Regions from separate parts of the Bacillus sp. AC266 genome, predicted to be linked through region 3. Evidence: riboswitches for the same ligand, from Rfam matches in the RefSeq annotation. Region 3 holds a riboswitch; each other region holds the start of a gene.
The links. A riboswitch is a leader RNA that binds a small molecule or an ion and turns the genes downstream of it on or off. The one in region 3 is predicted to bind lysine.
Positions count from the first base shown of each region.

Region 1 (11,232 bases), on a different contig from region 3:
TAAGTCTAAAATTTCAATTCAACTAAAAAAAACCGATTATTTTTGTAGGGAACCTACAGGTATAATCGGTTTTTTAATCTTATTCTTTGCTTACATGCTCATTTATAATGGAATCTAGTGATAGACTAGATATTCTGCTTTTTTAATATCTACGCAATTTCTCCAAAGTCTCCAATATATCATCTGTAAAGGCAGTAGCGCCCTCTTTCTCTAAAGCTCTGAAATATAAACTTCTTAAGAAAGCTCTAATATTTTGTACTAAAATATCATGTTGAGGATGTGGGATATCTTCAACAATTGCTATACTATGTAGCCAATTGCTCCACTCTTCTTCAGTTAAAATATTTTGGTCACGCAACGACATAATTGGCGTTACTAATCTCTCATCCTCAAAGTGTATGTATACGTAGTCATTCAATCGAACCTTCTGACGAACAGCAGCTAGTATTGCATATGAAAACTCACGATTTTGTATTGTACGTGCTAAAGCATCTAGTGCATCTGCCGCATGTGCAGTAGAATGTGCCCAGCCTTTTCCTTCTACGTAACCTCTTACATCTTCTTCTAAATAGACATATTCCAGAACTTGTTCTGCCACACTATACAGTTGTTCTTCAGATAACAGTGGTTCTCTTTCATGAACAGATAAAATAAGCGGCGGAATTAATACGGAGAACGCACGTTTAAATACAGAATCTGTGCCCTTTTCACCAATTTTATAAAATAAATAATCAGGACTAATCGCTTGTAACATTAATCCTCGTAATTCTTTTTGTCTAAATACATCATTTGTAATCCATTTGTGAAGCGTACTATAAATCAAATCATCACGTAATTCAGCATCAGGTGATCCGATATAATCTAGCATCCACTGTGCATATGGATATGCATCTACATCTTCTGGCACAGCATAATTATTATTTTGAATTTGTTGTAATTCTTCTTTTAGTTCTAGTACTTCTGTCATTATATTTCCTGTCATTATATTTCCTGTCCCCTTTTTACGTTTTTTAACTTCTTTTCGCCTTATCCCCTGTAATTTCCCTCATAAAATTAAGTCGACTTTTAATATAGTTTTAGTCCCTATCTTTCTATGAACTTGATTCAATTATATAAATTTCTCCCGAGAAATAAAAGGAAATACATTGGAACACCAAAGCTTCTCACTTTGTTTGCATGCATTTCATGTAAGTTTAAGTTATAAAATAAAGTATTTTTTTCATTTGTATTCAAACGTATTTACAATCAAAAATTAAATCATTTTAGAACTCGTTTAATAAACTCTGTTTTAGCTTTTGTGTATGCTTCTCTATCTTGGTTATATCTTTTAGCTAAATCTTGTTTCAGATTTGAATAATCATAAACTAATTGTGGATTTTCTCGTAAGCGGTTACGAAATAAAAGTTGTTGCTCCCATCGCTCAGTTCCTTTAACCATTAAATGCAGGTGAGCTACACGCCTATTATTCTTCACTTTCACAAAGAACCTTCTCCAAGGTCTTTCATCTAATTCCGGGCCTACATAATGCCAATCATATATAGACAATTTTGCTGAAATATCGAGCACTCTATCAAATGAGTCTGTTTCAGCCATTAGATCAATGATAGGTTTTGCAGGTAAACCAGGTATGGATGTACTTCCTATATGTATTACTTTGCTAATACCGAGAGGAGTAAGCAGTTCATAAAGTTGCTGTTCTTCACATCGTCCTTTATCTTGCCAATCAGGATTTGCATTAACTATCTCTACTGACTCATTCGCCCATACAGGCCAATCGTTCGGATTATCTTTTTTATCCACCCAACACATCCCCTTTCACGAACTTTTTGCTATATAAACGATTTTAAATTCATTTAAATACAACTACCGGATCATCAAAATTACTATTCTGAAATATAACATTCGCACATTCTTTCGGATTATGCTCATCTATATACATCTTACAAGCCGCATGATATCTGTTTATAAACATTTTCTCTGCTTCTTCATAACTTCCAAAAGCCTCAGTCTCGCGCTCTGCACCACGGTTTCTCGCAGTCTCAAAATCTGTATCTACGAAAATTTTATAGTCAAATAGATACTCAATTTCTTTTTTCAATAAAAATGTTCCATCTACTATTAGCACCATAGTTGGCGAGGCCACTAGCGGCGTATTATGTACAGGCATGTCCGTTATTAAGTTATGAGAAATCGTTTCATACTGTAAATTCCCGTTAGGTCCTAAAGGTTTTAATAGCCTTTCTTTGAAAGCTGTATAATCGTGTGCATCTTCATAATACCCTCTTGCAGACTCTTTTCCTTGTGCATAACGAATCACTCTCGGGTTATGAAAATCATCAATGCTGGTGCGTATTACTTGCACTCCCCGATTTTTCATTTCCTCTGCCAGTTCGTTTGCAAATGTTGTCTTTCCTGAAGCTGTTATACTATTTACTCCAACTCTTATTGGATGGGTTAATTTTAACGTTAAAATATGATCAGCAATTTCTTTCATGTATTGTTTTCGGAGCATGACATTCCCTCCTGTATGTTGTTTACATAATATAATTGCAGTAAATTAAATTTATCGCTATTTGTTGGTAAATCGATATATTAAAAAAATCGTTGAAATATTTTAAGTTATGATAGATATATTTTTATTGATTTATATTTTCCTTATTCCCCCTTAAAACCTCGATATAAAGCAGTCCGTAACTCTTGTTTGTATTCCTCAATTTCTGGCATATCCAACTCTTCAGCTAATCGGATGGCTAGTTCAATATCATATGGTACACGTACGAGTTGAATCGAAAAGCTTGCTGCTTCTTTTTCATTGTATGTTCCTTCAAAAATTAAATAGGAAGCTTGTGTAATTTCAAGTGGATTACCTACACTACCAGCATTACATAACGTTTTCCCTCTAAAATTTTGCACATACGCCTGATGAACGTCACCGTAACAAACGACATCTGGTTTTCTTTCCCCTTCTATATTCTCTGTGAGCTCACTATTTTCGAACATACTAATACGCTCTTCTCTTGTTGCATGTGGTTGAATTCTTTCATATAAACTTCTTGGTGAAGCGTGGAACATACGAATGAGTTTGCCGCTCATAAAAAATTCGATTGAAAATGGTAAGCTTCTTAAATAGTCATTTTGTTCTTCTGATAATTGTTTTTGATGCCATTTTAACGATTCAAATTCAGTCGGTTTTGTAATGAAATCATCCCAGTTTCCCATTACGGTTCCTTCACATTCTTTACGAACGATTTCAATTACTTCGCTAGAATGCGGACCTTTTCCTACTAAATCTCCAAGACAAATAATACGTTCAATTCCTCTTAATTTAATATCTTTCAGTACTGATTCTAATGCCGGAATATTACCATGTATATCTGAAATTACCGCAATTTTATCCAAATGAATCCCTCCGTTATTTATTGTTTATTATATCCTCATGTTGTGATTGATACCATTTTGGAATATAAGATGAAAAATGATTATGATCTTCTATAATTCGGTTCAATCTTTCTTTCATATCCTCTACTAAATGTGGTGTAGTTCGGTTTGTCCATACGATATCCGCTGGGAATGTCATCGCTGCATATAATGAATACAGTTTCCAAAAGTGGATTGACGGATCGCCTCCGCAATAACCGTGAACTTGTCCAACCGCAAATGGTTTGCTTATTCTTGTAGTAAAAATCGCTACGTTATAAAAATCGTGTATTGGATCGCCAAAATCATATCCACTAAAATCGATAACGATAAATTCATTATTATGAATCATACTATTTGCTGGATGGTAATCATCGTGTAAAAATGTGATAGGCCGATTTTTCAATAAGTCTTTATGATTTTCTACAAAGGTTAATACTGGCTTCAAATCCAGAAAATTCACCTCATAATCTGCTAATGCCTCTATGTACCTTTCATACTTATTCCACCTAAATATTTCCCATTTATTACTTGCACTTTCTCTTTCTATCGAGTGAATTCTCTTTAATATTTCCCCTGCTTTTCTTCCTGCATTATACTGTTCTTCCACCGATAGCTTGCTTAAGCTCTCTTCACCATTTACACCTTGGGTCCATTCAAATACTTGAACACATTTATTTAATCCCTCAAGTTTTATGAAATGAATTAACTTCGGCGTTGGAATATGTAATAACTCCAATTGTTTCATATACATATATTCTTCTTGTTTTCGTTCATAATTAGAAGAATCACACACTTTTACAAAATAAGTTTCTCGATTCTCTAGGTCAATTTTATACTTCTCTTCATGTGAAAAACCTTTTGTAATAGCTGTACATTTTACAACACGTGACCACTCTAGTTTTCTTTCTATCTCCCTTAACATTTCTTCCACAAAACTCACCTCTATTAATATACGAACAAACTACCTAACACTTCATACTCTCGTTTATTTTCCCCTTTAAACTCCACTGCAAATGGATATTCGCCATGATGCTTCAAACGTTCTAGTACTAGCCCTTCTCCAACTGGTTCACAAAACTGCACATGAACATCACCAAACGATACACTTTGACACTCAGCATTCCATTCTTCATTTTGTATGATTGAATTTGCAGTTAGCTCCATTACTTCTTTCCATTTCCGCACTGTTTCTCGAACATTTTTCACCGTATAATGAATCGTTTCAATTTCTTGTACTTTATTTTTATGTTCAGTGATCGTCCCTATTTTACGTAAATCGTTTCTTCTTTCTTCATCCGTTTCATTCCACTGTATAAAGAATGGTAATTTCGGTCCATTCTCTTCTTGCTTTACAAATAACATTTTCCATTCTAAAAGCCGGCCATCTTTTCTCATCCGTTTCCCTTCAAATGGTCCTATCGTATGTAAGCCGTGCTTACTAAATTTAACTGCTAGTTCTTCAATTGCATCTGTTCGAATTGCGATTTGTAGCATCCCTTCTCCATTTTTTAATTTCACCACTGTTTCTTGTACTAATGGATTTTCTGCTTCTTTCGCTTTTTCTTCATGCTGAACTGCTAAAAATTCTATATATGATAAATCAAAATAACATAAACTATTCCAAGTACCCCAAGTCGTATGCTCACCGCCTAATGCAGTATGAAATCCATGCTCCTGCATTTGTTTTGCCGCTTCCTCCGGTGTACAATGCACTGCGTGAACGAGATGATCAAATGCTAACATAGTCTTTCTCCCCTTTCTCTCCATCCTTTTATTGTATATTTTATTTTTCTTTCGTTCAATTCAAAAAATTTTAAAACCCAGTTGATTTATACGATTAATGTGTATTATAATAAAACAAATTTAATTATTGCTGATTGGAAAAACCAAAGGCACTTTTCTCATACGGGAAAAGTGTCTTTTTCATTTATTATTACAGGGGGATTATTTATGCAGAAATTAATTGTCTTTGCTATTATTGGATTTTTCGCTCAATTGATTGATGGCGCACTTGGTATGGCGTACGGGGTAACGTCTACCTCACTATTATTAATGTTTGGTATCGCACCAGCTGTAGCTTCCGCATCAGTTCATTTAGCTGAAGTCGTTACAACCGCCGCTTCTGGTGCATCTCATATCAAATTTGGAAACGTTGATAAATATACAGTTTCCAGACTTACATTACCAGGAGCAATTGGCGCATTTATTGGGGCATGTTTTTTAAGCAATTTACCTGGTGATGTAATTAAACCGTACATTTCCATATTTTTATTTACTTTAGGGGTTTATATTTTATTACGATTCATCATTCAAAAACAAATTGTTTCTTCAAATAAGCGTATGTCTGCTAAACAACTTGTACCACTTGGCTTATTCGCTGGATTCGTCGATTCAACTGGCGGCGGTGGTTGGGGGCCGATTACGACACCTGTTCTTCTTGCAAGAGGAAATGAAGCTAGAAAAGTTATTGGATCTGTAGATACGAGTGAATTTCCTGTTTCACTCGCTGCAACGATTGGCTTTTTCATTTCACTTGGCTGGGAACAAGTAAGCTGGGTTTGGGTATTTGCCCTCATGCTTGGTGGTATTGTTGCCGCACCAATCGCCGCATGGTTAGTACGCATCGTTCCTTCTCATTTACTTGGCGTACTCGTTGGCGGACTTATTATCTTTACGAATATACGTACACTGCTTACTACATTTAAAGTAGATCCAACTATTATTTCACTTTCTTACGTTGCAGTTGGTCTTGTCGTTATTATATCTATTTTTATTGCTGTTCGTAATCATTCCAATCGTTCTAACGTATCGACAGCCGGCTATCCGAAAGATCAAAAACAAATGTTACCATAATTAATAATAATACCGCCCGATTTACTTCGAGCGGTATTTTTTATTTTTCTATTTTCCAATTGACCATCGTTTCAGTACTATTTACTCTTTTCATATGTAATTTCTCTAATACACGAATGGAGCTATAATTATCAAGGAGTGTCTCCGCTATAATCGTTTTCACTTCCCCTGTTTGAAAAGCCCATTTCATTAATTCACTAACTGCTTCTGTTGCATACCCCTTATTCCAATATTTCTCAATAAATCCGTAACCAATTTCTACCGTATGTTGCTCATTCGGTTTCCCTTTAAATCCTATATCACCTAGAACCACATCATCCTCTTTCCGAATAACATACCACGGTCCCCACGGTAATGAAGCCACATCTCGTTTCACATTTTCTATATGCCCTACAATATGTGGGCCACTATTGTATCCTTGATTATTCGCAATTTGAATCCATTCTTCTGTACACGGTACTATATATAATCTTTCCGTTTCTAATTTCATAATGATATCCCCTTTTCAATTAAACAATACCTCAATTTTATCAGAAATAAAAAGAATATTCATTCTATTTATCGGATTTATACTTATTTCTTTGAAACGAATTTAAGGAATAATCCCCTTTTAATAGTTATGTCGAATTATATTTTCTGAATTTTCTTTTAATTTTAAAGGGTTTTTCAATATTTTTTGCGAAACATTTGTATAACAATTTTTTCTTTGCTTATTGTTACATAAAAGTAGGTTCGGGTGGAGTTTTGCAAGCGTTTCCTATACAATAACCGATATTTTTTGACTTTTCCTAACAAAATCCCTTGCAATATATTCAGAAAGTCATTACAATTGCCATATATTAAATATCTTAGCAATATATAAATCCTCATCAATCCGATGAGGTAGAGGTTGCGACTTTTAAAAGTAAAATGGACGAGACACAGCGAATGTCACTGACTCCGTTTGAAAGGAAAAGTTGCCGAAGTTTATATTTCTTCTCTGGAAATATGAGCTGGGGCTGTCTCCGAAAGGAACAGAACTGTCACGTTTACAAAATTACCGTGTAAACGTGGTGTGCTATCTTAACGGAAGGGTATGATGGGGTGGTTATTTGTGAAACGTTCCGCCTAATTCCTTTGGCGGTTTTTTGTATTTTTCTCCCCCGCTCCTTCCTAACCTACAAGAAAAGGAGTGTTGAACATGAATAGCGCAACAAATCAATCTACCTCTAAAACGCAAACTACACAAGGACAAGGTGAATTAAAACGCGGATTAAAATCTCGTCACCTTACGATGATTTCTCTCGGTGGTACAATTGGTACCGGATTATTTCTTGCCAGTGGTGGTGTTATCCATTCAGCTGGTCCTGGCGGTGCATTAGTCGCATATGCCGCAATTGGAATTATGGTTTATTTTTTAATGACAAGCTTAGCAGAACTCGCGGCTTACATGCCTGTTACTGGATCTTTTAGTACTTATGCAACAAAATTTGTTGATCCATCACTTGGTTTTGCACTTGGATGGAACTATTGGTATAACTGGGCGATTACGATTGCAGCTGAACTAGCGGCCGTAACATTAATTATGAAATTTTGGTTCCCAGATACCCCTTCTCTTATTTGGAGTGGACTTTGTTTAGCTATTATTTTTCTCTTAAACTATTTATCTGTTAAAGGTTTTGGTGAATCTGAATATTGGTTCGCACTTATTAAAGTAGTTACTATTATTATCTTTTTAATTGTCGGTTTTATGATGATTTTTGGAATTATGGGCGGCGAATCTGTCGGCTTTAAAAACTTCACTGTTGCAGATGCACCATTTAATGGCGGCATCATGGCAATTATCGGTGTATTTATGGCTGCTGGTTTCTCATTCCAAGGAACTGAATTATTAGGAGTAGCTGCTGGTGAAACTGCTGATCCAGAACGCAATATTCCAAAAGCAATTCGTTCTATCTTTTGGCGTATTATATTATTCTACATTTTAGCAATTCTCGTTATCGGTTTATTAATTCCTTATACGACTGATAGCCTTGCAGCAAGTGATGTTACAGTAAGTCCATTTACACTTGTATTTGAAAAAGCGGGCGTTGCCTTCGCTGCTTCTGTTATGAACGCTGTTATTTTAACTGCAGTACTTTCTGCTGGTAACTCTGGAATGTACGCATCAACTCGTATGCTTTGGGATTTAGCTCGCCAAGGAAAAGCACCAAAGTTCTTAGGAAAATTAGATAGCCGCGGTGTACCTGTTAACGCATTAATCGCAACATCAGTAGTTGGTAGCGTCGCTTTCATCGCTTCTTTATTCGGTGACGGTGTTGTATACATTTGGTTATTAAATGCTTCTGGGATGTCAGGATTTATTGCTTGGGTAGGGATTGCTATTAGTCATTACCGTTTCCGTAAAGCTTATATTGCACAAGGGAAAGATTTAAAAGATTTACCATATCAAGCAAAATGGTTCCCGTTCGGTCCAATCTTTGCATTTACACTTTGTGTTATCGTTATTTTAGGTCAAAACTACGGAGCATTTACAGGAGCATCTATCGACTGGAACGGTGTACTCGTTTCTTACATCGGTTTACCACTCTTCTTAGTACTATGGTTAGGTTATAAATTTACTAAGAAAACGAAAGTCATTCCACTTGATAAATGTGAACTGAAATAGAGTATAGCAAAACGAGCAAACAAATTTGTTTGCTCGTTTTTTTATTACAATTCCATTTACTTCCCTATTTCTTATCTTTTTGCAATAATAAAGTAAATACACTTAAAGGTTGGGATCACATGAACATTCGTATTACTGATGAAGCAAAAGCTGCTATACATAGACTAGAACGTGAAGACAAAAAGATCATTCGTATTAGAGGAACTATGACAAACTCTTGCAGCATTTTTGTTGATGTTGATTTAATTTGGGATACATATAATGCGGATGATGTTGTATATGAAGATGAACAGCTTATTATACAAATGGACTCATTCACGAAAGACTACACTGGTGGTACGTTAAAACTTGATTATAAAACAACTGGTTTTAGTATTACGACTCCAAGTGAGACGTTGGTGTATGGGTTGTCGATTAAAAAATAAACATTGTTTTTATCCGACCAATGGGGTGAAAAAATGGGTAAATATGTTCCGTTAAAATTTTTATTTAACGAAGAATTAGCAGAAAAAATGGCTGATTCTATTTCTAAACACGTTCCTAATTTCTCTAAAAAAAATTTTGTAGATTCCGTAACATATAAAGTTGAAAATTTAGAGTTAAAGCAACGTATAGAAGTAATAGCAGATGAATTACACAATGCATTACAAAAAGATTTTAATGAAGCAATACATATATTACTGAAAACATTAGGACCAGAAAATACAACAGAAGTCGGCACATTTACAAAGGGTTATATGTATATGCCTATCGCAAAATACGTTGAAAAATATGGGCTTAACGATTTTGACTCCTCATTCAACGCAATGTATGAAATAACAAAAAGAAATACTGCTGAATATGCCATTCGTCCTTATCTTGAAAAATACCATGAAGAAACCTTAGACATATTGCAGCAATGGTTACGTGATGAAAACAGCCACATCAGGAGATTAGTTTCAGAAGGTACTAGACCAAGACTTCCTTGGGCAAAAAAAATAGGAGCTTTGAAAGGTGACTTCAGAAATAATTTAAAGCTTCTTGAGCCATTAATGAATGACCCTTCTAAGTATGTTCAAAAATCTGTAGCCAATCACATTAATGATATTACGAAAGAAGATAACGAACTCGTTTTTCAATGGTTGCGAGAATTACTCGATAAAAACCATCCTGTTAATCCTTGGATTATGAAACATGGATTAAGAACGGTAATAAAAAGTGGGACTTTGCCAAAAGATTTTTGTTTTTAAGTATTTGTAAAGAAAGCAACAATCTATATGAAAACAGCTAATAATAAAAACGTTTATACTTCATTTGGAAGTATAAACGTTTTTTCTCTTTTAAACATTAACCCTGCCTTAAAATCTTATGAAACATTTCCGGTTTATGTTGATCAAAAGCATCTATTAATTCTTTTCCAAATATCGTTATACTCTCCTCCCACGGATGCCCTAAATAGCCCCACTTAAAGTCCTTCTGAATAAAGAAATAATAATCTCCATTTGGAAAAATCGGGATTGTCCACTCATCAAATTCATTTCTATCAAACTTTAAATGTGGATTTACCCAGTAACATTCATGTTGCCAATCAAGTGCCATTATATATTCATTCGATACCGTATTCTCTTTAAAAACTAGTAATGCTTTTTCTTCCAGGTCGTCATATACATCTAAATCTACCGACTCTCTGAAGTAATGAGAAATATCATATGTTATAAAGGGACTTGGCACCTTAAATGATGGGAATGTAGAATCACTTGGCGAAAACTCAAAATCACTATATACCCTATCCCATATTTGGTCGTACTCTTTGTCTGTAAACTCCATCCAATTTTTCATTAAACAACTGCCTTCCCCTATAATTTCAAAGGATTTTCACTCGATACTCCCGAATATATAAATAACCATTCTCGTAAGGAGCTAATTTATATGAATCTATTCGAACACGAAACATAAAACCGTTCCACTTTAATAAGAGGTCCTCCCTTTTTCTTTTCTTACTATATCATTTATTAACGAAATAGGAGGACAACAATATGAAACGTGATCCATTATTTTCAGCACTATTAGAAAGTGCAAAGACTAACTTTAGCGGCTGGGATTTCTCTTTCATTTCAGAAACTGGCCGTATGAATAGCGAGCCCCTATCATGGTCATACGGTAGCACTGCTTTCCAGCTTATGCAGCATGCAGAATCAATGCTAGATATGGGGACTGGTGGCGGAGAGTTTTTATCTATGTTACAACCGTTCCCGCCAACTATTTATGCGACTGAAGGCTATGCTCCGAATGTCCCAATTGCACGAAAGAAATTAGAACCTTTAGGAGTTATA
Region 1 is NZ_CEEDEC010000001.1:418,806-430,037, reverse strand. Features, by position in the region: gene AC0IXC_RS02145 (DUF2785 domain-containing protein) at 143-967, opposite strand; gene AC0IXC_RS02140 (GrpB family protein) at 1,258-1,800, opposite strand; gene AC0IXC_RS02135 (hypothetical protein) at 1,850-2,512, opposite strand; gene AC0IXC_RS02130 (metallophosphoesterase family protein) at 2,656-3,399, opposite strand; gene AC0IXC_RS02125 (aminoglycoside phosphotransferase family protein) at 3,413-4,351, opposite strand; gene AC0IXC_RS02120 (VOC family protein) at 4,366-5,163, opposite strand; gene AC0IXC_RS02115 (sulfite exporter TauE/SafE family protein) at 5,371-6,273, shown strand; gene AC0IXC_RS02110 (GNAT family N-acetyltransferase) at 6,314-6,763, opposite strand; lysine riboswitch at 7,149-7,341, shown strand; gene AC0IXC_RS02105 (amino acid permease) at 7,454-8,920, shown strand; gene AC0IXC_RS02100 (iron-sulfur cluster biosynthesis family protein) at 9,040-9,345, shown strand; gene AC0IXC_RS02095 (DNA alkylation repair protein) at 9,379-10,149, shown strand; gene AC0IXC_RS02090 (DUF2716 domain-containing protein) at 10,247-10,738, opposite strand; gene AC0IXC_RS02085 (class I SAM-dependent methyltransferase) at 10,936-11,232, shown strand, end outside.
Region 1: it holds a riboswitch for lysine, as region 3 does, so the genes downstream of both, AC0IXC_RS02105 (amino acid permease) here and AC0IXC_RS21480 (amino acid permease) in region 3, are expected to answer to the same signal.

Region 2 (11,232 bases), on a different contig from region 3:
AATGAATGCTCTAGCTTATGTAAAGCATGCGGGATCAATTTTTCTTGGTCCATATGCACCTGAACCGCTCGGAGATTATTTGGCGGGGCCGAATCACGTATTACCGACAAGTGGAACGGCAAGATTTTTTTCTCCGTTATCCGTCGATGATTTCGTAAAAAAATCAAGCTTCGTTTCGTATACGGAAGAAGCGTTAAGAAGTGTACAGCATCATATTGTAGAACTTGCAAATAAAGAAGGTTTACATGCACACGCAAGAGCAATCCAAATTAGGTTTAAGGAGGAAGAATAATGCGCGAGTCTAGTCAAGTACGTGAGACGACGGAAACAAAAATTAAATTAAGTTTGCAACTTGATGAAAGTACGAATGTTTCTGTGCAAACAGGAGTTGGATTTTTTGATCATATGCTAACTTTATTTGCTAGACACGGAAGATTTGGTTTGCAAATTGAAGCTGAAGGTGATGTATTCGTTGATGCTCATCATACGGTTGAAGATGTTGGAATTGTACTCGGAACTTGCTTGAAAGAATCATTGCAAAATAAAGAAGGGATTAACCGTTACGGCTCAGCGTATGTACCGATGGATGAATCTTTAGGATTTGTCGCGATTGATATAAGCGGGCGCTCATATATTGTATTTCAAGGTGAATTAACAAATCCGAAGCTAGGGGATTTTGACACAGAATTAACGGAAGAATTTTTTAGAGCAGTGGCTCATGCTGCAAATATTACGTTACATGCTCGCATTTTATACGGAAGCAATACACATCACAAAATTGAAGCTTTATTTAAAGCGTTCGGTCGAGCGCTTAGAGAGGCAGTCGATAAAAATGCCAATATTAATGGTGTAAATTCAACGAAAGGGATGTTGTAATTGATTGCAATTATAGATTATGGAATGGGAAATATTCGTAGTGTGGAACAAGCATTAAAATATATTGGAACAGAGTACATCATAACGGATGATAAAAAAGAAATATTGAGAAGTGATGGAGTTATTTTACCAGGAGTAGGCACATTTCCGAAAGCGATGGGCGTTTTAGAAGAAAAAGATTTAGTATGTGTGCTAAAAGAAGTTGGGAGCTTAGGAAAACCGCTTCTGGGTATTTGCTTAGGAATGCAGCTTTTATTTGAAAAAAGTGAGGAACTACAAAATTGTAACGGATTAAATTTATTGCCAGGTGTTATTCGAAAGTTAAAAGTTCCTTATAAAATTCCACATATGGGGTGGAATGAATTAAAAAAAGAAGGAGAAATATCGCTTTGGAATGGAGTAGAGGACGGTTCTTTCGTATATTATGTCCACTCTTATTATGCAGATTGTCCGAATGAAATTGTGTATGGGGCAAGTGAATATGGTGTGAAAGTACCTGGTTTTGTAGCAAAAGGAAATATATTTGGCGCACAGTTTCATCCTGAAAAAAGTGGGGAAATTGGGATGCGAATGTTGAAAAATTTCAAAGGGGTGGTAGAAGCATGGAAATCTTCCCAGCTATCGATTTAAAAGAAGGACGATGCGTCAGGCTTTATCAAGGAGAGTTTAGTAAAGAAACGGTGATGAATGAAGATCCAGTCGCACAAGCAATCATATTTGAAAAACTTGGAGCGAAAATACTACACGTTGTTGATTTAGATGGAGCAATTGTTGGGGAGTCAGTAAATTTACCTGTCATTGAAAAAATATGCAAGGCGGTACGTATTCCGGTGCAAATTGGAGGAGGAGTTCGGTCACTCGCGGCAGTGGAGAAGTTGTTGTCAGTAGGTGTAGAAAAAGTGATATTAGGAACGGCTGCCCTTTACGATAAATCATTTTTAGAAGAAGCGGTTCGTCTATATAAGGAGCAAATCATAGTTGGAATTGATGCGAAAAATGGTTTCGTAGCAACGAGGGGCTGGTTAGATGTGTCTGAAATTTCGTACATCGATTTAGCGAAGCAAATGGAAAGTGTAGGTGTTCAAACGATTGTGTTTACGGACATTTCAAAAGATGGGACACTTGCAGGACCAAATTTTGAGCAATTAGAGTTACTGCAAAAAAGCGTGGGTATTCGTGTGATTGCATCTGGAGGTGTCGCATCTATTCAAGATGTGAAAAGATTAAATGATATGAACATATATGGCGTCATTATTGGGAAGGCACTTTACGAGAAAACGATTGATTTAGAAAAAGTGTTACAGGTAACAAAACTATGTTAGCAAAACGAATTATTCCATGTCTAGATGTGAAAGAAGGGCGGGTAGTAAAGGGGGTGAATTTTATAGGGTTACAAGACGTCGGTAATCCTGTTGAAATAGCCGCATTATATAATGATGCGGGAGCAGATGAAATCGTATTTTTAGACATCACTGCGACGTATGAAGGGCGAAAAACGATTATAGATGTTGTAGAACAAACAGCCTCAAAGGTGTTTATTCCTCTTACAGTTGGCGGGGGGATTTCAAGTGTTAAAGATATGTACAATTTACTAAGAGCTGGAGCAGATAAAGTTTCAATAAACTCAGCGGCAGTGAGAAATCCGAAGTTAATCCAGGAAGGTGCGGAACATTTTGGCTCACAATGTATTGTCGTAGCAATTGATGCTAGAAAAGTAGAGGAAGATAAATGGAATGTATACGTGAACGGCGGAAGAGTCGATACAGGGATGGATGCAATCGAATGGGCGAAGCGCGTTGTTAAGCTCGGGGCAGGAGAAATTTTGTTGACGAGTATGGATGCAGATGGAACGAAAAACGGATATGATCTTCGTTTAACAGGAGCAATTTCAAACAGCGTTTCTGTTCCAGTAATCGCATCAGGTGGATGTGGTCATGTGGATCACATTATAGAAGTATTTCAAAAGACAACAGTTGATGCAGCATTAGCGGCATCAATCTTTCATTATGGTGAAGCGACTGTACAAGATGTAAAGAGAAAATTAAGAGAAGCAAACGTTGAGGTGCGGTTATGAAACCTAATTTTGCAAAAGGATTGATACCAGCTGTTGTTATCGAGGAAGATACGAAAGAAGTTTTAATGTTAGCTTATATGAATGAAGAAGCGTATGACAAGACGATGGAAACGAAAAGAACATGGTTTTATTCCCGTTCGAGACAATCGTTATGGAATAAAGGAGGTACATCGGGAAATGTCCAATATGTGCAATCACTTTATTTAGACTGTGATCAAGATGCAATCGTTGTTGTTGTAAAGCAAGTAGGGCCTGCTTGCCATACGGGAGAAAAAACGTGTTTTCACTACAAAATTATATAGGGGGATACATATGGAAGATATCCTTAAGTTATTATTTGAAACAATTGAAGAACGAAAGAAAAATCCACTCTCTGAATCATATACGAATTATTTATTTTCAAAAGGTGAAGATAAAATTTTAAAGAAAATTGGTGAGGAGTGCACCGAAGTAATTATTGCGTCTAAAAATAATGATAAAGAAGAAATAGTAAAAGAAATGGTTGATGTGTTCTATCACTGTTTTGTTCTATTAGCCGAAAAAAATATTCCATTAGAAGATGTCATGCAAGAAGTGAAAGAAAGAAATGGAAAGCTTTCGCGAGTAGGGGACAGAAGAGAAATAGATACATTATAAGGGGGAATATGGATGAAAGTGGACTATCACATTCATTTAGAAGAAGGACCATATTCAATAGGGTGGCTAGCTAAAATAAATGATGCGCTACAATATTTTGAACCGCTTAAAGAAGAAAAACATTCTATGGAATGGCTTATGAAAACACAAGAACGCCTGCAAAGACGTGTGAAGGAAGGTCCATTTACAGCGAAATGGATTGATTTATATTTAGAAGAAGCTGTGCGAAAAGGTATAAAAGAAGTTGGTATTGTCGATCATTTATATCGTTTTCATGAAGCGAAAGGATATTATGAAAAGTATGTAGATATTAGTGATTCTAAGCTTGGTCGCCTGCAAAAAGAATGGTTAGATCAAGTAAGAGTAACGTCTATTTATGATTTTACAAAGGCGATTGAAGAGGCAAAAGAGCGATGGAGTAAACGAGGGATAACGCTCAAACTTGGAATTGAAGCGGATTATTTTATCGGGGGTGAACAAGAGTTAAAAGGTTTACTAGCATTAGGAGACTTTGATTATGTAATCGGTTCGGTCCATTTTATAGATGGATGGGGATTTGATAATCCAGATACGAAAGAGTATTTTGGTACGCATGAGTTACATACTTTATATCACACGTTTTTCGCTACAGTTGAAAGTGCTGTTCGTTCCGAGCTTTTTGATATTATAGCTCACCTCGATAACATAAAAGTATTTAATTACCGGTTAGATGAGAATGAACAGCTTTCTTATTATAAGGAAATTGCTCGTGCGTTAGTGGAAACAAATACAGCAACAGAAATAAATGCGGGATTGTACTATCGATATCCTGTGCGCGAAATGTGCCCAAGTCCGCTTTATTTACAAGTATTAGCTAAGCATGGAGTTCCGATTACTCTATCCTCAGATGCCCATTATCCGAATGATTTAGGAAAGTATGTGGAAGAGAATATAAAGACATTACGCAATCATGATATTTCTCACATAGCTACATTTACGAAACGAGTAAGAACGATGAGATTGCTTGAAGAAGAAGTAATAATTTCAAAATGAAACACGATTTTTTGATGAAAATCACCCTTTTTGTTCAAAATAAGAAAGAATGAAAAGGAGGATGAAAAATGGTGAAACAACAAAATAAACAAAACGTACAAGCGGCAGATCAAGCCTATACTTCTAAAACAAATAATACTGCTAACTCAGTTATTGAGGAACAAATTAGCGATACAGTTGCAGAAGGAACAATCGATGCGAAGCTTGGGAAAGAATCGCAAGAAAAAGCGTAAAAAGAGGGGAGAGTTGCATCTCCTCTTTTTTTATGGGGAAAAGTGTCGATTTTCAAAACTATAATCAAATTCCTTGGTTTTTATATGTAGATTTCTTACAATGAAATATAAGAGATATCATATTTTGTATAGAAGAGGTGTTAGTAGTGGCGAAAATATTAGTAGCAGGGAAAATTCCAGAAATCGGATTAGAATTATTGAAAAATCATGATGTAGAAATGTACAATAAAGAAGAATTAATTAGTGTAGAAGAGTTAGCAGAACGTGTAAAAGATAAAGATGCACTTTTAAGCTTACTTTCTACGAAGGTATCGAAAGAGGTTATTGACGCAGCACCAAACTTGAAAATTATCGCAAATTATGGTGCTGGTTACGATAATATTGATTACACATATGCAGGAGAAAAAGGAATTGCGGTAACGAATACACCGAAAGTATCAACTGAAGCGACAGCAGAATTAACATTTGCACTTCTTTTAGCAGCTGCACGTAGAATTCCTGAAGGTGATACGTTATGTCGTACAACTGGATTTAACGGATGGGCACCGTTATTCTTCTTGGGCCGCGAAGTACACGGTAAGACAATCGGAATTATTGGCCTTGGAGAAATCGGGAAGGCAGTTGCAAAGCGTGCGAGAGCATTTGGAATGAATGTTTTATATACAGGACCAAATCGAAAGCCTGAAGCTGAAAGTGAACTGGAAGCGACATACGTAACGTTGGAAGAATTATTACAAACAGCGGACTTTATTACAATTAACTGTGCTTATAATCCGAAATTACATCATATGATTGATGAAGAACAGTTTAAAATGATGAAGAAAACAGCATATATTATAAATGCTTCACGTGGACCAATTATGAATGAATCAGCACTTGCTCATGCACTAAAAACGAATGAAATTGAAGGTGCAGCTCTTGACGTATTTGAATTTGAACCGAAAATTACAGAAGAGCTAAAAGGATTAAAGAATGTAGTACTTGCTCCTCACGTGGGGAATGCAACATTCGAAACACGTGATGCAATGGCTGAAATGGCAGTAAGAAATATTTTAGCTGTATTAAATGGTGAAGAACCTGTAACACCTGTAAATCAAAAAGTATTAGTTACAAAATAAAAAAGAAACCTTCCGTATTTCGGAAGGTTTTTTTATTTTTCTTTATTCGCTTTTTTAGAAGGTCTTTGTCTAATAAATTGAGATAACATATACAAAATGTATAGTGGAATGGCAATGAATAAGAAAACAGAAATGTTGCCAAAACTTGTTTGGTACATTGTGATAATAATTCCAACTAAAAATAGTGTAATAATTATGCTATATCGTGGAATTGGTACATCTTTTAAACTTGGGATACGAACACGGCTCACCATTAAAAATGCGAACGTTACGAATACGGTAATGAGAACAATTTTTGGAATGGTATGTGAAAATAATGTTAAGAAAGCAACAAGCCCTCCTGCTGCAGTAATCGGAACTCCAGTGAAATATTTCATAGAAGTAGATGATGGCGTTACATTAAATCGTGCTAAGCGATATGCTCCGAACAGAGGGAATAATCCCGCTATGTATAGTCCAATGATTCCATAGTTGGAAAAAGATGTGTAATACATTAAAACAGCAGGTGCTGCGCCAAATGTTACAACATCCGCTAGTGAATCAAGCTCTTTTCCCATTTGTGAATCAACGCGTAATAAACGAGCGACACGACCATCAAGACTATCTAACATCATCCCGATCAGTACTAAAATAGCAGCTGATTTATAATATCCTAAAGATGCATAGCCGATTGACAAAAATCCGCTATATAAATTCCCGAGCGTAAATAAGTTTGGAATAGCTGCTCTATACAAAATCTGATCCCTTGCTTTCTGTTATAAATTCTTAATTAGTGTATGAAAGTTTACTTATTTTATCATACCATAAATTTCTTTCTCATACGAAAAAAATTCCCAATTTGTGAAAGATTGTATAGAAGAGAAATTTGAAAAATAAGTAAAAAAAGGAAGCAACTTTTGTAAAGTTGCTTCCTACACTATTCAAATTTCGTTGTCATCGTTCCGGTTTTATATCGATTGTTAGGATCAAATCTTAATAAATCTCCATAAATGAGTTTGTCGGATAATTTTAATTCTGTTTTTGCTTTTTCAATATAAGGCTGACATAGTGTTAAATCAGCTTCTTCACCTGTGCTTCTTTTATAGCACATATTTTTTGTATAAACATAATCTTCCGAAACAAAACTGCCGTCCCGCATTACCATAAGAGGGTCTTTTTCTTTCGTAAATAAGTCTGTTCCAAATTCTACGGATTGATTTGTTTTAATACCAAGTAAATGAAGTAACGTTGGTTTAATATCAATTTGACCAGATACTTTAGAGATGACTTTTCCTTCTTGGCCAGGCACATGAATAATGAGAGGGACGCGTTGTAATTGCATAGAATCAAACGGTGTAATAGCGTCTTTCCCAAGGAACTGAGCCATAGCTGTATTATGGTTTTCAGAAATGCCGTAATGATCACCATAAATGACAATAACGGAATTATCATATAGTCCTTCGTCTTTCAATTGTTTAATAAATAATTTAAGAGCTTCATCCGTGTAACGAACGGTTGGGAAGTAGCGATTTAAAACACCACTTTCGGAATTAAATTCATCAACATATTGATCTTCTGGATTTAGAAGAAATGGAAAATGGTTTGTTAACGTAATGAATTTTGTATAGAACGGTTGTGGTAAAGATTTTAACTTTGGAATAGATTGCTCAAAGAACTCTTTATCTTTTAATCCCCAACCGACAGACATTTGTTCCGTTCCTACGTAATCATTTAAATTAAAGTAACGATCATATCCAAGCGCAGGATACATTACGTCACGATTCCAAAACGTTTTATCGTTTGAATGGAAGACAGCAGAAGAATATCCGTATTTCTTTAATTGTTCTGGTGTGGCAGTGTATTCATTTGTTGCATGAGTAAAGAATACAGAACCACGGTCTAACGGATAAAGGGAATTTTCAACGATAAATTCAGCATCAGAAGTTTTACCTTGTCCCGTTTGATGATAGAAGTTATCGAAATAAAAACTATCTTTAATAAACTCATTTAAAAATGGAGTAATCTCTTTTCCATTTATTTTTTTATTAATAACAAAACTTTGTGTAGATTCCATTGAAATTAAAATTACATTTTTACCCTTTGCAGCTCCAAATAAGTTTTTATCAACTTGTTTATCTTTTGAGTCTGTATAGTTTTTAATTTCAGAGAACCCGTCTCCACTTGCAAATACACGCTCAGCTGAAGACTTAGATTGAAGTGTAATATCAAATAGATGATATGTGTATAACCCTAAATTTTTCACGACAGTTTGACGATCAAACGAGCGTGAGAACATTTGTGGTTTATATATAACTGAAACAACAATTTGTAGTGCTAATAATACTGTTACGCCGCTAAAGAAAGTTCGCTTCTCAGAGCGAGAAAGGGGTGTTTTATCACCAAATGATGGGAATTTACGCGAAATAAACATTAAAATAATTGCGTCTGCAAATAAAAGTAATGTTTTATACGTAAAGAGTTCTTTTATACTCGTCCCTAAGTCAGCCATATTATTTGTTTGGAATAAAACAGGGAAAGTAACAAAATCGTTATAGAACCCGTAAAACATTGCATTTCCAAATAAAATAAATGACAGTATAAAACTAATTACAATAATAATTCGGTTTCGGTACTTAGATGCAAGTAAAGCGAAACCAAAAAATAAAAGTAACGAAGCTAGTGGGTTAATAAAAAGCATAAACTCTTCAAAGAAGTTATCAATTCTAATATCAAATGCTAGCTTGTACACAATATATGTTTTTATCCATAATAAAACGACTGCAACTAGTGCAAATCGCAGTTTTGGAAACAGATTTTGTAGCATAATATACTCCTCTCCTAAAAGCATGACGGTTCTTGTGAGCCGGTTTGATTAGCGCCTCATTTTATATATACGAACAGTCCTTTGTTATTATGTTTATTATACTATGAGTATCATTATACGAAAATAAAAGAGAGTTGTGGGCTTTTTTATAATAATTGAGTAGAAAAAGGGCAGTGGGAGACAATAAAACGGAGTTTCTATGTATGATAATTATCGTGCGCAAAAAGAATCGAGTAATAAAACGGAGGTTATAATGCGAAAATTATTATATTTTATAGTATGCAGTAGTGTTATACTTTTTGCTTTACCGAGTGTGTCGGTAGCACAATATGATGCACCCCTTATGGAAGATGCCCTTTATTCTGTTTTATTTCCAAAAATAAATAAGGCAATTGAAAAACAATATGGGAGCTTGAAGCCTTATCAATGTCCTAAAATTATTAGTTTAAAAAAAGTGTATAGTGGTACATATTTATTTCAAGCGAGTATTGAAGTAACGAAGTATGAACAGGTTGGTGGGAAAATTGTTCCACCATTTGAGAAGGTAACGATTACATTTAATAACGAAGAGGGCGAATGGGAAGTGACAAAGGTTTCAGTAAAGCGCTTACCAAATGATACAAAATTAAACTGTAAAAAAACAATATAAAAAATTGTTTGACAAATAAAATGGTCCTTTGGTATTGTTAATAGCAACAATTAGATGTTTGAAAATTAAATAGACTTACCTCATCTACTCTCAAAGGTAGAGGCCGCGATAGGAAAGAGTAAGCTATGGGAGATTTAATGGAATCTGTGATCATAGGTTGAAAGGGACTATTGCCGAAATATAAGAATAACCATCTTATTCATATATTGGGACTGCATTGAATAAATGTAGTACTGTCATAAGATTTATTTTATGAAGAGCTATTTGGAGATGTTGATGCGGTTTCTTATTTTGAGGAGATAACAACTCGTTTATTTTTTCAATATATATTTTTCCTAATAAGAAACGCGTGTGAACATTGTTCCGCGCGTTTTTTGTCTATCTAAAAGCGTGCTGCAATGAATAGAAGATTGGGGTTATGAGTTTTAGAGGAAATAAGGGAGGAATTTAAATGTATTTACACGGCACAAGCCGAATCAATGGGCAAGGACACTTAGAAATTGGTGGGTGCGATACGACGCAGCTAGCAAAACAATACGGAACACCACTTTATGTATACGATGAAGAGTCTATTCGAGGAAAGTGCCGCGCGTTTCATCGTGCTTTTAAAGAAAGTGGTTTCTCTTATCAAGTAGCATATGCAAGCAAGGCGTTCTTGTGCATGGAGATGTGCCGAGTAGCTCGTGAAGAGAATATGTCTTTAGATGTTGTTTCTGGAGGAGAATTATATACTGCGCTCCAAGCTGGTTTTCCGGCATCGCGTATTCATTTTCACGGAAATAATAAAACAGAAGAAGAAATGATTATGGCTCTTCAGGCGAATATCGGTTGTTTTGTAGTAGATAATTTCTTAGAATTAGAAATCTTACATGATTTAGCAATGCAACATGGGAAATTTGTGAACATATTAATCCGTGTAACGCCTGGAGTAGAGGCACATACACACGAATATATAACAACAGGTCAAGAGGATTCGAAATTTGGATTTGGTGTTTCAAATGGTCAAGCGATGCAAGCAATTGAGCTTGCCTTGCAAAAATCAAATTATAATGTGCTAGGAATTCACTCGCACATCGGATCACAAATATTTGAAACGGCTGGATTTGTTCGAGCAATTGAAGTACTCCGCCAATTTTTAGAAGAAGTGAGAGAGCGAACACATTATGTGATGAAAGTATTAAATGTGGGCGGAGGTTTCGGTATACGTTATACGGATTCAGATACACCGTTAACACTTGAAACGTATGTGCACGCTGTAACAAGTACGATAAGAGAGCAGTTTACATTATGTGAATATCCGCTTCCAGAAATATGGATTGAACCAGGTCGTAGTATCGTAGGTGATGCTGGAACAACACTTTATACAGTCGGAGCGGTGAAAGAGATTCCTGGCATTCGGAAATATGTTTCAGTCGATGGTGGAATGACAGATAATTTAAGACCAGCTCTATACGGAGCCCGTTATGAGGCGATGTTGGCGAATCGAGGGAATGATAAGAATGAGGAACTCGTTTCGATTGCTGGGAAATGCTGTGAAAGTGGAGATATGCTGATTTGGGATATTAACTTACCGCAAGTTGCTTCTTCTGATTTACTAGCAATTTCTTGCACGGGGGCATATGGGTACTCGATGGCGAATAATTATAATCGTATTCGTAGACCAGCTGTCGTCTTTGCAAAAGGCGGGACGTCACAAATTGTCGTAGAACGTGAAACATATGAAAATATCATTGGGAACGATCGCATACGTATTAAAGAGCTGGTGTGAATGAGAAAGAAGGAGTTGTCTAGTAAAGGCAGCTCCTTTTAAA
Region 2 is NZ_CEEDEC010000003.1:483,590-494,821, reverse strand. Features, by position in the region: gene hisD (histidinol dehydrogenase) at 1-292, shown strand, start outside; gene hisB (imidazoleglycerol-phosphate dehydratase HisB) at 292-876, shown strand; gene hisH (imidazole glycerol phosphate synthase subunit HisH) at 877-1,506, shown strand; gene hisA (1-(5-phosphoribosyl)-5-[(5-phosphoribosylamino)methylideneamino]imidazole-4-carboxamide isomerase) at 1,479-2,198, shown strand; gene hisF (imidazole glycerol phosphate synthase subunit HisF) at 2,192-2,950, shown strand; gene hisI (phosphoribosyl-AMP cyclohydrolase) at 2,947-3,252, shown strand; gene hisE (phosphoribosyl-ATP diphosphatase) at 3,263-3,586, shown strand; gene AC0IXC_RS15725 (histidinol phosphate phosphatase domain-containing protein) at 3,599-4,618, shown strand; gene AC0IXC_RS15720 (YozQ family protein) at 4,687-4,851, shown strand; gene AC0IXC_RS15715 (2-hydroxyacid dehydrogenase family protein) at 4,989-5,969, shown strand; gene pssA (CDP-diacylglycerol--serine O-phosphatidyltransferase) at 6,002-6,703, opposite strand; gene AC0IXC_RS15705 (LTA synthase family protein) at 6,886-8,772, opposite strand; gene AC0IXC_RS15700 (DUF3888 domain-containing protein) at 9,026-9,421, shown strand; lysine riboswitch at 9,511-9,692, shown strand; gene lysA (diaminopimelate decarboxylase) at 9,873-11,189, shown strand.
Region 2: it holds a riboswitch for lysine, as region 3 does, so the genes downstream of both, lysA (diaminopimelate decarboxylase) here and AC0IXC_RS21480 (amino acid permease) in region 3, are expected to answer to the same signal.

Region 3 (11,232 bases):
TGAACGCATCGTTTTCTCAAGTACGAACGCACCGCCAAATAGTTGGTGCTGCCAAATGAAAGTAAGTACATACCCACCAATCGTTACCCCAAGTAAAATAAGAATATATTGCATAATCGCCTCATTCGTTAAGGCTCCCGTTTTAATATTATCAATTGTAATTCCTAACACTTTCGGTGGAATTACCTCTATCACGTTTACAATTAAAAGTACCCCAATTGCAATACTATACCTTTTCCAATGATCTCTAAAAAACCAGCTTAACTTTAGTAATACTGAAAACAATATAACCTCTCCTTTCTCTTTCTCGTTTGATTCACATTTCTTTATCCGCTATCCAAACCCATCACATTTACATTTCGTAAGCCATACAATTTCATCACATTTTTCCACCTTCCAAATTCTGATTTTTTATAGTAACAAGGAAAATAAACAAAAAAAAGCATACCGCCGCTTGACGATATGCAATAGAATGCATAAAAGCGTACGTTACGATATACGCAACGTACGCTTCTCATAAGACAAAAAGGTCCTATATATCCGCACGGGTTGCGTAATGATATGAATGTTTTCCGCCATTTAACAGAGCTAAGCCCATTACATTTACGATTACAATCATTACGCACACCCCCTTCATTTATTTTCCATTTATAATCTTACAACTTTATTGAGTATTCTGTCAATTATTTTTTTCGCTTTAGAATAAAATAATCTTTTATCACAAAAAATAAAAGTGATGCATTCTACTTATAATTCAGTTTGAAATAAGAGAATCTTCTGTAAGAAAGGGCATACAAAATAAAAAAATAGTAAGAAATCGTTTTCACAAACATTTCATTTGAAAAATATTATCAAACCACCTACAATCACCTTATACTCACTCTTACAAGTTGCTATTTTAGGAGGACTAATCATGACAACTAGCAATACGTACAAATTTTATTTAAACGGAGAATGGAGAGAAAGCTCTTCAGGTCAAACAATCGACATTCCATCTCCATACTTACACGAAGTAATTGGGCAAGTACAAGCAATTACTCAAGGAGAAGTAGATGAAGCAATTGCATCTGCAAAAGAAGCTCAAAAATCATGGGCTGAAGCTTCTCTACAAGATCGCGCAAAATATTTATATAAATGGGCTGATGAGCTCGTAAATATGCAAGATGAAATTGCCGATATCATTATGAAAGAAGTCGGTAAAGGCTATAAAGATGCGCAAAAAGAAGTCGTTCGTACAGCTGACTTAATTCGTTACACAGTTGACGAAGCACTTCACATGCACGGTGAAAGCATGATGGGTGATAGCTTCCCTGGTGGATCTAAATCTAAACTTGCGATTATTCAGCGCGCACCACTTGGTGTTGTATTAGCAATTGCACCATTTAACTACCCAGTAAACTTATCTGCTGCAAAACTTGCACCAGCACTTATTATGGGTAACGCTGTTATCTTCAAACCAGCAACTCAAGGTGCAATTAGCGGTGTTAAAATGGTTGAAGCACTTCATAAAGCTGGCCTTCCAAAAGGTCTTGTAAACGTAGCTACAGGACGCGGTTCTGTAATTGGTGACTACTTAGTAGAACATCCTGGCGTAAATATGGTATCGTTCACAGGTGGTACAAATACAGGTAAACATTTAGCGAAAAAAGCTGCGATGATTCCACTTGTATTAGAACTTGGTGGTAAAGATCCTGGTATCGTTTGTGAAGATGCAGACTTACAAGAAGCTGCAAAGCATATCGTAAGCGGTGCATTCTCTTACTCAGGTCAACGTTGTACAGCTATTAAGCGTGTACTTGTACATGAAAATGTAGCAGACGAACTAGCTGGCTTATTAAAAGAGCAAGTAGCTGAACTATCAGTTGGATCTCCAGAACAAAACAGCACAATCGTTCCATTAATCGACGACAAATCTGCTGACTTCGTTCAAGGTTTAATTGACGATGCTGCTGAAAAAGGTGCAACAATCGTTATCGGTAACAAACGTGAGCGCAACCTAATTTATCCAACATTAATCGACAACGTAACAGAAGAAATGAAAGTTGCTTGGGAAGAGCCATTTGGCCCAATCCTTCCAATCATCCGTGTTTCTTCTGACGAACAAGCGATTGAAATTGCTAACAAATCAGAGTTCGGTCTGCAAGCAAGTGTCTTCACAAAAGACATTAACAAAGCATTTGCAATTGCTAACAAAATCGACACTGGTTCTGTTCAAATTAACGGACGCACAGAGCGCGGCCCTGACCACTTCCCATTCATCGGTGTAAAAGGTTCAGGTATGGGCGCACAAGGTATTCGTAAGAGCCTTGAGTCTATGACTCGTCAAAAAGTAACTGTATTAAACTTAGTTTAATCTTATATGTAGCAGCTGATCTAATATTTAGGTCAGCTGCTTTTTAGTTAAAATCCTCCGGGACCTAATAACAAATTCTTCTCTATAATCTGATTATTACTATATCCATTGACGTATAAAAATACATTTGTTACTCTTAAACATGTTAATTTAATACATAAATCCTCATTCGTATCTCGGTGAGGTAGAGGTTGCAGTCATTAAGAGTATCATTTCAGGAGATGTAGTGGCATTGATGAAGAAATGAGAAAGGAATGATTGCCGAAGTAAGTCGTGTCCACCATGCACGCTTGCTGGGTCTGCATTTAATAAGTGCAGAACTGTCACAAACGTTTCGTTTGTGGAGAGCTATCGAGAGGTATGTCGTGGGTTTCTTATAAGATAGAAAGCATGTAGCGGCAAATTACGTGCTTTTTTTGTTTTGTTTGAACCTTCTCTTCCTTATCAGGAAGACATACATATCTCCTCGCTTGACTTGGTTATACTAACTTTGGAGGTATTTTCTATGCAACAAAAAAAATGGGGCTTTTGGGTACTAACAGCTTTCGTTGTCGGTAACATGGTTGGCGCTGGTATTTTCATGGTGCCAAGTACGTTAGCACAAACAGCAAGCCCACTCGGTGTCACTTTAGCTTGGTTAACAACAGGGTTTGGTGTTTTAATGCTAGCTCTTGTTTTCGGTAATTTAGCAATTCGTCGTCCTGATTTAACGACAGGACCACAAAGTCATGCATATGCTTTATTCTCAACACCAAAAAGAAAGAAAATGGCTGGTTTCAGCATGGTATGGGGATATTGGGTTGCAAACTGGGCAAGTAACGTTGCCATTATTACATCTTTCGCGGGATATTTATCGCTCTTCTTCCCAATTATGAAAGATACACGACTACTATTTTCAATTGGCTCTTTCAATATAGAAGTTGGAAAACTAATTACATTTACTATTTGTTCCATCTTACTTTGGGGAACACATTTAATTTTAACAAACGGTGTAAGCGGAGCTGGGAAGCTAAACTTCTTAGCAACAACAACGAAAGTAACTGGATTCCTTCTATTCATCATTGTTACGTTATTTGCGTTCGAAGCTTCAAAGTTTGGACAATGGTACACACCAATGATCGATAAAGAAGGCGTATCACACGGTCTACTTTCACAAGTAAACTTAGCTGCTCTTACAACACTTTGGGCATTTATCGGGATTGAATCAGCCGTTCTTTTATCAAACCGAGCTACCTCTCCAAAAACGGTAAAACGCGCAACTGTTGCAGGATTACTTATCACAGTTGCAATTTACTTAGGAATTACAATTTTAACAATGGGTGTACTTCACGTTGATAAATTACAAGCTTCTGAACGTCCATTAGCAGATGCATTAAACGCTGCAATGGGTCATGGCGGCGGGAAACTTATGGCATTACTTGCTCTTACTTCCCTATTCGGTTCAATATTAGGCTGGATTTTATTAAGCTCAGAAGTACCTTATCAAGCAGCAAAAGAAGGTTTCTTCCCTTCCTTCTTCGCAAAAACGAATAAAAAAGGAAGTCCAATTCATTCACTACGATTAACAAACATTATGTCGCAAGTGTTCTTATTCTCAACATTATCAGGAACAATTGCGGAAGCTTATACATTCGTTATTACCGTATCAACACTGGCCTACCTCATTCCATATCTCGTTTCACCAATCTTCCAGTTAAAACTAGTCGCAACTGGTGAAACATATAAGAATGAAATGGGTTCAAGAATTATGGATGGTGTAGTTGCAGTTATCGCACTTTGCTATGCACTATGGGTTATTAAAACCGGCGCATCCGATATAAAAACATTTCTTCTCGGAATTGGTTTATTCGGGATTGGCTTTGCCTTCTATCCATTAATGAATCGTGATCAGAAAAAAAATAAAGAAAAGAAAAACGAGCAAGTTGCGTAACGCAATTTGCTCGTTTTTTACTTTATAAAACATATATAATAGAAAAAAGAGGTGAAAAACATGTCAATCGAATCACTATGGAGCTCTCGCTTTCAACAACATATTCAAAATGCCATCACATACTTTGCACGTATGATTAACGGTTTACTATATAGCTTCATCTTCGTCTCATGTGTAGGTGCATATTATTACGCTAAGTTTCTTAAAACGGATCCTTCTAAAGGAATATCTCTATTGCTTATTACAATCGTCTTAACAGCGATTATAACGAGATGCCCAATACGTACATTTATTCAAAAGCCCGATGCTGTCTATTTACTAGCACTAGAAGAGAAATTAACTTCTTATTTTAAAAAATCTCTTCTATATAATTACATCATTCAGCTTTTCCCATTATTATTTACATTCCTTATTCTCGTACCACTTGCCATTCAATCATTACAACTAACCGTACCTTTTTTATGTACAATCTTTATAATTTTAATGATTCTAAAGAGCTGGAACATATACATACATTGGATATGGCGTGATAGTTATGAAAAAAGCATATGGTTTATCATTCGTATTGCTTGTAACGCCCTGATCATTTACATGCTGTTTTATACTGCAAATGTGATCGTGTTAGGCGGACTACTCTTACTTCTTGCTTTCCTGCTTCTATACACGAAGAAACAACCTACAAAACGAATACCGTGGGATTACATAATCGAACAAGAAGAAAAAATGGACGTTCGTTTCTATCAATTTGCTAGCATTTTCACCGATGTTCCGCAACTGAATAAGCAAGTAAATAAAAGAAAATGGCTTACAAATTGGATTGAACCTTTATTACATAAAAAACGAGCAACTTTCTTCTATTTACATACACTAGCATTTTTACGCGGTAATGATTATTTCGGTATATATATTCGCTTAGGGTTGATCGGTGCTTTCGCTCTATATTTTATTCCGAATATATATGTAAAAGGTGCTTTCGCTTATATCGTCCTATATATGATTTCTATGCAGCTCCGTTCCCTGTGGAAATATTTTTCAGGAAATATTATTGTAGCATTATATCCAATTGATACTGAAAAACGAATGAATCAATTTCTCCGCTTAATCTTTATATTGCTAAGCATTCAACTCATTGTATTTTCAAGTATTATACTCATTGCTACAGGGCAATTTTCACATAGTCTTATCATTATGATTATCGGGTTAATCTGGATAAAATTTATTATTGTACCAAAAACGAAGCGACGCGTTTCTTCGTTTTAACGAAAAGAATTATCTTAAAAGCCAAGGGAAAAATAAATTACCTCCTTGGCTTTTTTATTTTTCTTCCTCAAACAAGAATCACTGAAACAACCGATATTTTATGATTTTTACATACAAAAACGATAATACATGTTTACGTCCTAATAAAAAGGGTAGTTATTAAATTAACAGGGCAAAGGAACTGGAGGGAATGAAAAAATATGAATTAAGGTTTCACTTTATAAAAGGCGTTGCTCAAGGACGATTCTGGAACCGATTATATAATATAAGGAGCTGATTGCAATGAGTAAAAAAATTGCTATTTTAATAACGGATTATTTCGAGGACACAGAATACACAGAGCCAGTAGAAGCTTTTAATCAAAAGGGATACGAATTAACAACTATTGAAATGGAAAAAGGTAAAACGGTACACGGTAAACAAGGAAAAAGTGAAGTCGTAATTGATAAAAGTATTGATGATGTTTCTCCAGAGAACTTTGATGCCCTCTTTATACCAGGCGGATTTTCCCCAGATATACTTCGTGCAGATGAACGTTTTGTTCGCTTTAGCAAAGCATTTATGGATGCGAAAAAACCTGTTTTTGCTATTTGTCACGGCCCCCAATTACTCATCACTGCACAAACACTTGAAGGACGCGATGTGACTGGATATAAATCCATTGCGGTCGATTTGAAAAATGCCGGTGGAAATTTTCATGATAAAGAAGTGGTTGTATGCCAAAATCAGCTAGTAACAAGTAGACAACCAGAGGACATCCCAGTGTTTATTGAAGAATCATTGCGTATATTAGGATAGTTATTATAGGTTAACCAAAGTAGCTAAATAACTACTTTGGTTAACCTTTTTATTTGTAAAAAACAAAATTAACACCATATGAAACATTTCTTCATCTTTAATGATTTTTTGAGACAGCCTCTTTTCTCGTCCCAAAATTTCTAATCACTTTTCATAGGCAGTTCTCATATAGTGAAAATGACTATACGATTCCTATCCATAAGTTAATAATGATTTCGCACATATAAATAAAAAAGATAGGAGCTCTATTATGAACAACAATCCACCTGCAACGCCCCAAAACAACTCAGAAGAAAATAGCCGTGACATTAAATTGCAAACATTACGAGTCATCGGACTCATCGTCCTTATTAGTGGTTATATCCTCGTCGCTCTCTCAGAAGTAGGTGAGCTGAAAACCTTATTAACAAACCCTAACGCCAATCCTGATTTAGCTGAAGTTGATCCGTTTTAAAAATTATATAAAAAGCGAGTCCCAGTATAACTGGTTCGCTTTTATATAGTTTCATCCAATCTGAGAAACATTTCCTTCATTCTGATACTTCTCTTTCCCTATCGCCTTCATAAATAATAAAATACTGCTCATACCAACGATGAAATATAGAGCACTCATGCCCCAAGATGCAATAAATGACCCTAGCATAACACCTAATGCACCATTCATTTTCGCAACTTGAAAGACCATTCCGTTAATCGCCATATAAGAGCCTCTTGCCTCATTCGGCACCATATCTGCCATAATAGATTGACGAACTGGCACATACATCATCTCTCCTACAGTTTGGAAAAGCCCTGCGATTAATAAGATCCATAAACTATAGCTCACTCCGAGTATTGTAAATCCAATTGTATAAATGAATAAGCCTACATATTATGACTGTAATTATTGAATGACTTCTTCTAAATGGTTCTTCAAGTTCTCTAAATACTTCTCAACAGTAGGATTTTTCACCACATCATAACAAGCAAAGCTCTTTAACGGACTCATACCAATAAACTTCTGCACACGATGTAAATGACTAAGTGCTGATTCTAAACTTTCTCCTTCAAAGAACTTCGTCTTATCTCCGAATGCTTTTTCAGGTGCATTCCAAGTTGTAGAAAACATATACTGCTTCTCTTTTAATAAACCACCTGTTCCGTATTCATCTGCACCTTTAAAGAACAAACCGTATTCATACACTTCATCCATATACGTTTTAAATAATCCCGGTACACTAAACCAGTAAATAGGTGTTTGATAAATTACAACATCAGCCCATAAAAACTTTTCTTGCTCTTCCTTAATACTGTATCCATCTTGAATCGTTGTTGTTTTCACATAATGATTCTCACTTAATACAGTTACCATATAATCAACTAACGTTCTATTTAATCGTCCTTCTTTCGTACCGTATTTTTCATGCCCATTTATAATGAATATATTTTTCATCACTTTTCTCTCCCTTATTTTACTCTTCAGCTATTAAGCCGAGTTGCTGCTTCAGCGTAAGATTATCTTCTAAATGCCAATCTTCCGTTATCTTTCCGTCTTTCACATGCAAAATATCAATTGCAAAAAAATTGATTTTCTTATCATTATGAGTTCCTGTAAAAGAAAGACGAGCTGTTACTTTATCACCAACCACTAATAAATCTTCAATCTCGCAATGTATATCAGGAACGACTTTGCGAAAATTTTGCGCCGCAAGCTTTAATCCTTCAGTGCCTTGTGGTCGACCTTTCGGCAGTGTGTTATCGAAAAAATTTTCAGTAACCGTCTGCGGAATAAGCTCCTCTTTACCTGTATCCCAAAATGCATAAAAACGCTGAGCTGCATGCACGATTTCTGTCGCTTCCTTTTTACTTAATGAAGAATCAATTGTCATTGCTTTTGGCTTCGGCATTTCCTTTAATAACTGAATTTCAGTTTTTTGCTCACCACTACATGCTACAAGCACAATACAAATGACAAAAAAACTAAGTAACATAAACAGCTTTTTCATAACCATGGAAATCACCTCCTCTTCATACAAACCCTTTGTATTTCTTATTGCTATTGTATATGCAGTAACTTCCTTTATGGAAGTAGTGATATTTTTTTCATATAGTTACCAAAAAGATAGTTTTGTGATACGATAAGGCAAATTCATTAAAAAAATTTTTATGGAGGCTATTTCCATGAGCAATATAGATCCAGTTGTATTAACGAAAGGTTTACCTGGTATACCTTGTCCTATCGCTAAAACTCTTGACGTAATTAGTACAAAATGGACGTTTTTAATCATTCGCGATCTTCTTATCGAAGGAACATTAAGATTTAGCGATTTACAAAAATCAATGGACGGGATTAGTCCGAAAACATTATCACTTCGCCTAAAAGAATTGGAAGCACAAGGGATTATAACGAGAAAAGTATACCCAGAAGTTCCACCTCGCGTAGAGTACACGTTAACGGATAAAGGAAAGCAATTAGAGGGGATATTTATTGAATTAAAGCGGTTTGGATTAAGTTTATAAACGAAAAGCCCCTTACCATAAAAATAGTAAGAGGCTTTTCGTTATTCACTACATTACTTCGCAAAACTTTGAGCTAGCTGTTTCTCTCTCCACATAAATGTAATGCCGAGACCAACGATTAAAACAACACCTGAAAATGCATATGGATAATTAATGTTTATATCAAATAATATTCCGCCCATCGCTGGTCCTGCGATATTTCCTAAACTCGTATACGTTGAGTTCATACCAGCAACGAATCCTTGCTCTTTTCCAGCTGCTTTTGATAAAAACGTCGTTAAAGCTGGACGAAGTAAATCAAATGCTAGGAAAATAAAGCAAGTAACGAGAAGTACACTCCAATAATTAAAGACTACAGTTGAGACGAATGCTAATACTGCACCTACAATTAAACATATTTGAATTAATACTTTCTCACCGAACGTGTCAACCAATTTGCCAAACATAAATACTTGCACAACTACCCCAAAGATGGAGCTAATCGTAATAATTGCAGCAATATCTTTCGGTGTGAAACCAAATTTATGATCAGAAAACAAACTAAAAACAGTTTCATATGCTGATAATCCAAATGCGAGTACAAATACAATAATAAATGCGATTGCATACATTGGATTTAATGATTTCTTTAAATCTCCGATAAAGCTGGATTCTTTCGTATTAGCAGAAATCTCTGCAAGTTCTTCTTTCGTTAACGGCTCTTTCAAAATAAATATAGAAATCACGCATGCAACAAAGGCAATCACTGCTGCCACAAAGAACGGCACACGTATACCGTATTCTGCAATAAATCCGCCGATTCCAGGCCCTATAATAAATCCGGTACTAATAGCAGCTGAAAGATATCCCATCGCCTTTGGACGTTCCTGAATAGAAGTAATATCCGCAACATATGCCGTAACACCCGGCATAATAAACGCGGCACTAATTCCGCCTAACACCCTCGCTGCATAAAGCATCCACACATCTGTACCTAATCCAAAAAGAAGCTCTGAAACACCAAAAATAAATAATCCAATGATTATCATTTTCTTCCTACCGTAAATGTCGACCCAACGACCCGTAATAGGGGAAGTAATAAGCTGCGCCATTGCAAACACTGCAACGAGATAACCCATCGTCTTTCCTGTTAAATTCATATCATTCATAAAGGACGGCATAACCGGAATGATTAATCCAATCCCTAAAAAAGCGATAAATATATTACTCAAAAGAATGATCAATACCATCTTTTGTTCTTTTATCGGTTTCTTCAATTTTTAACACCTCTTCCCGTAGTTCCTCTCAAAAATAATGCCCAAGAAGCTTTTTCTTTATCCTGCTATTTGTGGGCTCATACTGAGTAAAGGTGTCCCCACTCATTAGAATTTCACTCTATCCTTCCACACATACATAAACACAGGGTGAATGACTATCATTCAGTTTCCCGCAGAAATGAACCTACCTTTTCAGACAGGTTCATCTTACTACTTCTTTATATGTAGTGCATGTGTTAAAAAATCTAGTACTTCTGCCTTTTGTAGCTCGACTTGCTCATCATCTTTATGATCATATAAATAAACTTGTTCCGCTGCTGATTCAACAAGAGCGATAAATAACTTCGCTGTTCGCTCTGCGTGAACCGAATCACGAATTTCACCTGATTCTTTTGCCTCACTTAAAAAGTCACTTAGCCATATATAAAGAGGCTCATATACAGCTTCCCATTCTTTTATATGTTCAGTTGATGCAAGGCCCGCATACATTAATGCTTGTATTTCACGATATTCAGCTATAAAGGTAAATACTGCATCTATTACTTGCTCAACTTTACTTGAAAAAGGTGAATCGTTCTGTACTTTTTCTTTCACTGCAAGTATCATCTTCTCAACCATCACTTCTGCTATTGCAGGCATAACAGATAACTTAGAAGGAAAATATAAATAGAAAGTTCCTTGTGCAATGCCAGCCAATTTCACGATATCAGAAATCTTCGTTTTTTCAACGCCCTTTTCCTGAAACACTTCAATAGCTGCATAGACAATTTTTTCTTTTTTATTCATCATCTAAACCCTTTCACACGCGTATTGAATGACTGTCACTCATTTTATAAAATAACTAGCTGTACTGTCAATCATCGTGCACTTTTCATAATAAAAATCTCCCAACAAATCGTTAGGAGATTTAACTTTAATATCCTTTTCTTATGAAAGAGCCTTTAATCCCGTAACTCCACATACGATAAGAGCTACACTAATCAAACGTGCCTTACTTTTTGATTCACCAAACAGAAACATATTTAATAAAACAGCTCCTGCTGTTCCAATGCCAATCCAAACCGCATAAGCTACACTTACTTGTAAGAACAAGAAAGATGTGTATAAGAATGCGAAGGAAGTTGCAAATCCACCCA
Region 3 is NZ_CEEDEC010000005.1:295,787-307,018, forward strand. Features, by position in the region: gene AC0IXC_RS21470 (ABC transporter ATP-binding protein) at 1-285, opposite strand, end outside; gene gapN (NADP-dependent glyceraldehyde-3-phosphate dehydrogenase) at 914-2,353, shown strand; lysine riboswitch at 2,531-2,712, shown strand; gene AC0IXC_RS21480 (amino acid permease) at 2,859-4,283, shown strand; gene AC0IXC_RS21485 (ABC transporter permease) at 4,344-5,543, shown strand; gene AC0IXC_RS21490 (type 1 glutamine amidotransferase domain-containing protein) at 5,826-6,341, shown strand; gene AC0IXC_RS21495 (hypothetical protein) at 6,592-6,795, shown strand; partial or broken gene AC0IXC_RS21500 (MFS transporter) at 6,847-7,212, opposite strand; gene AC0IXC_RS21505 (NAD(P)H-dependent oxidoreductase) at 7,225-7,773, opposite strand; gene AC0IXC_RS21510 (ester cyclase) at 7,793-8,332, opposite strand; gene AC0IXC_RS21515 (winged helix-turn-helix transcriptional regulator) at 8,502-8,840, shown strand; gene AC0IXC_RS21520 (MFS transporter) at 8,894-10,096, opposite strand; gene AC0IXC_RS21525 (TetR/AcrR family transcriptional regulator) at 10,307-10,885, opposite strand; gene AC0IXC_RS21530 (DMT family transporter) at 11,024-11,232, opposite strand, start outside.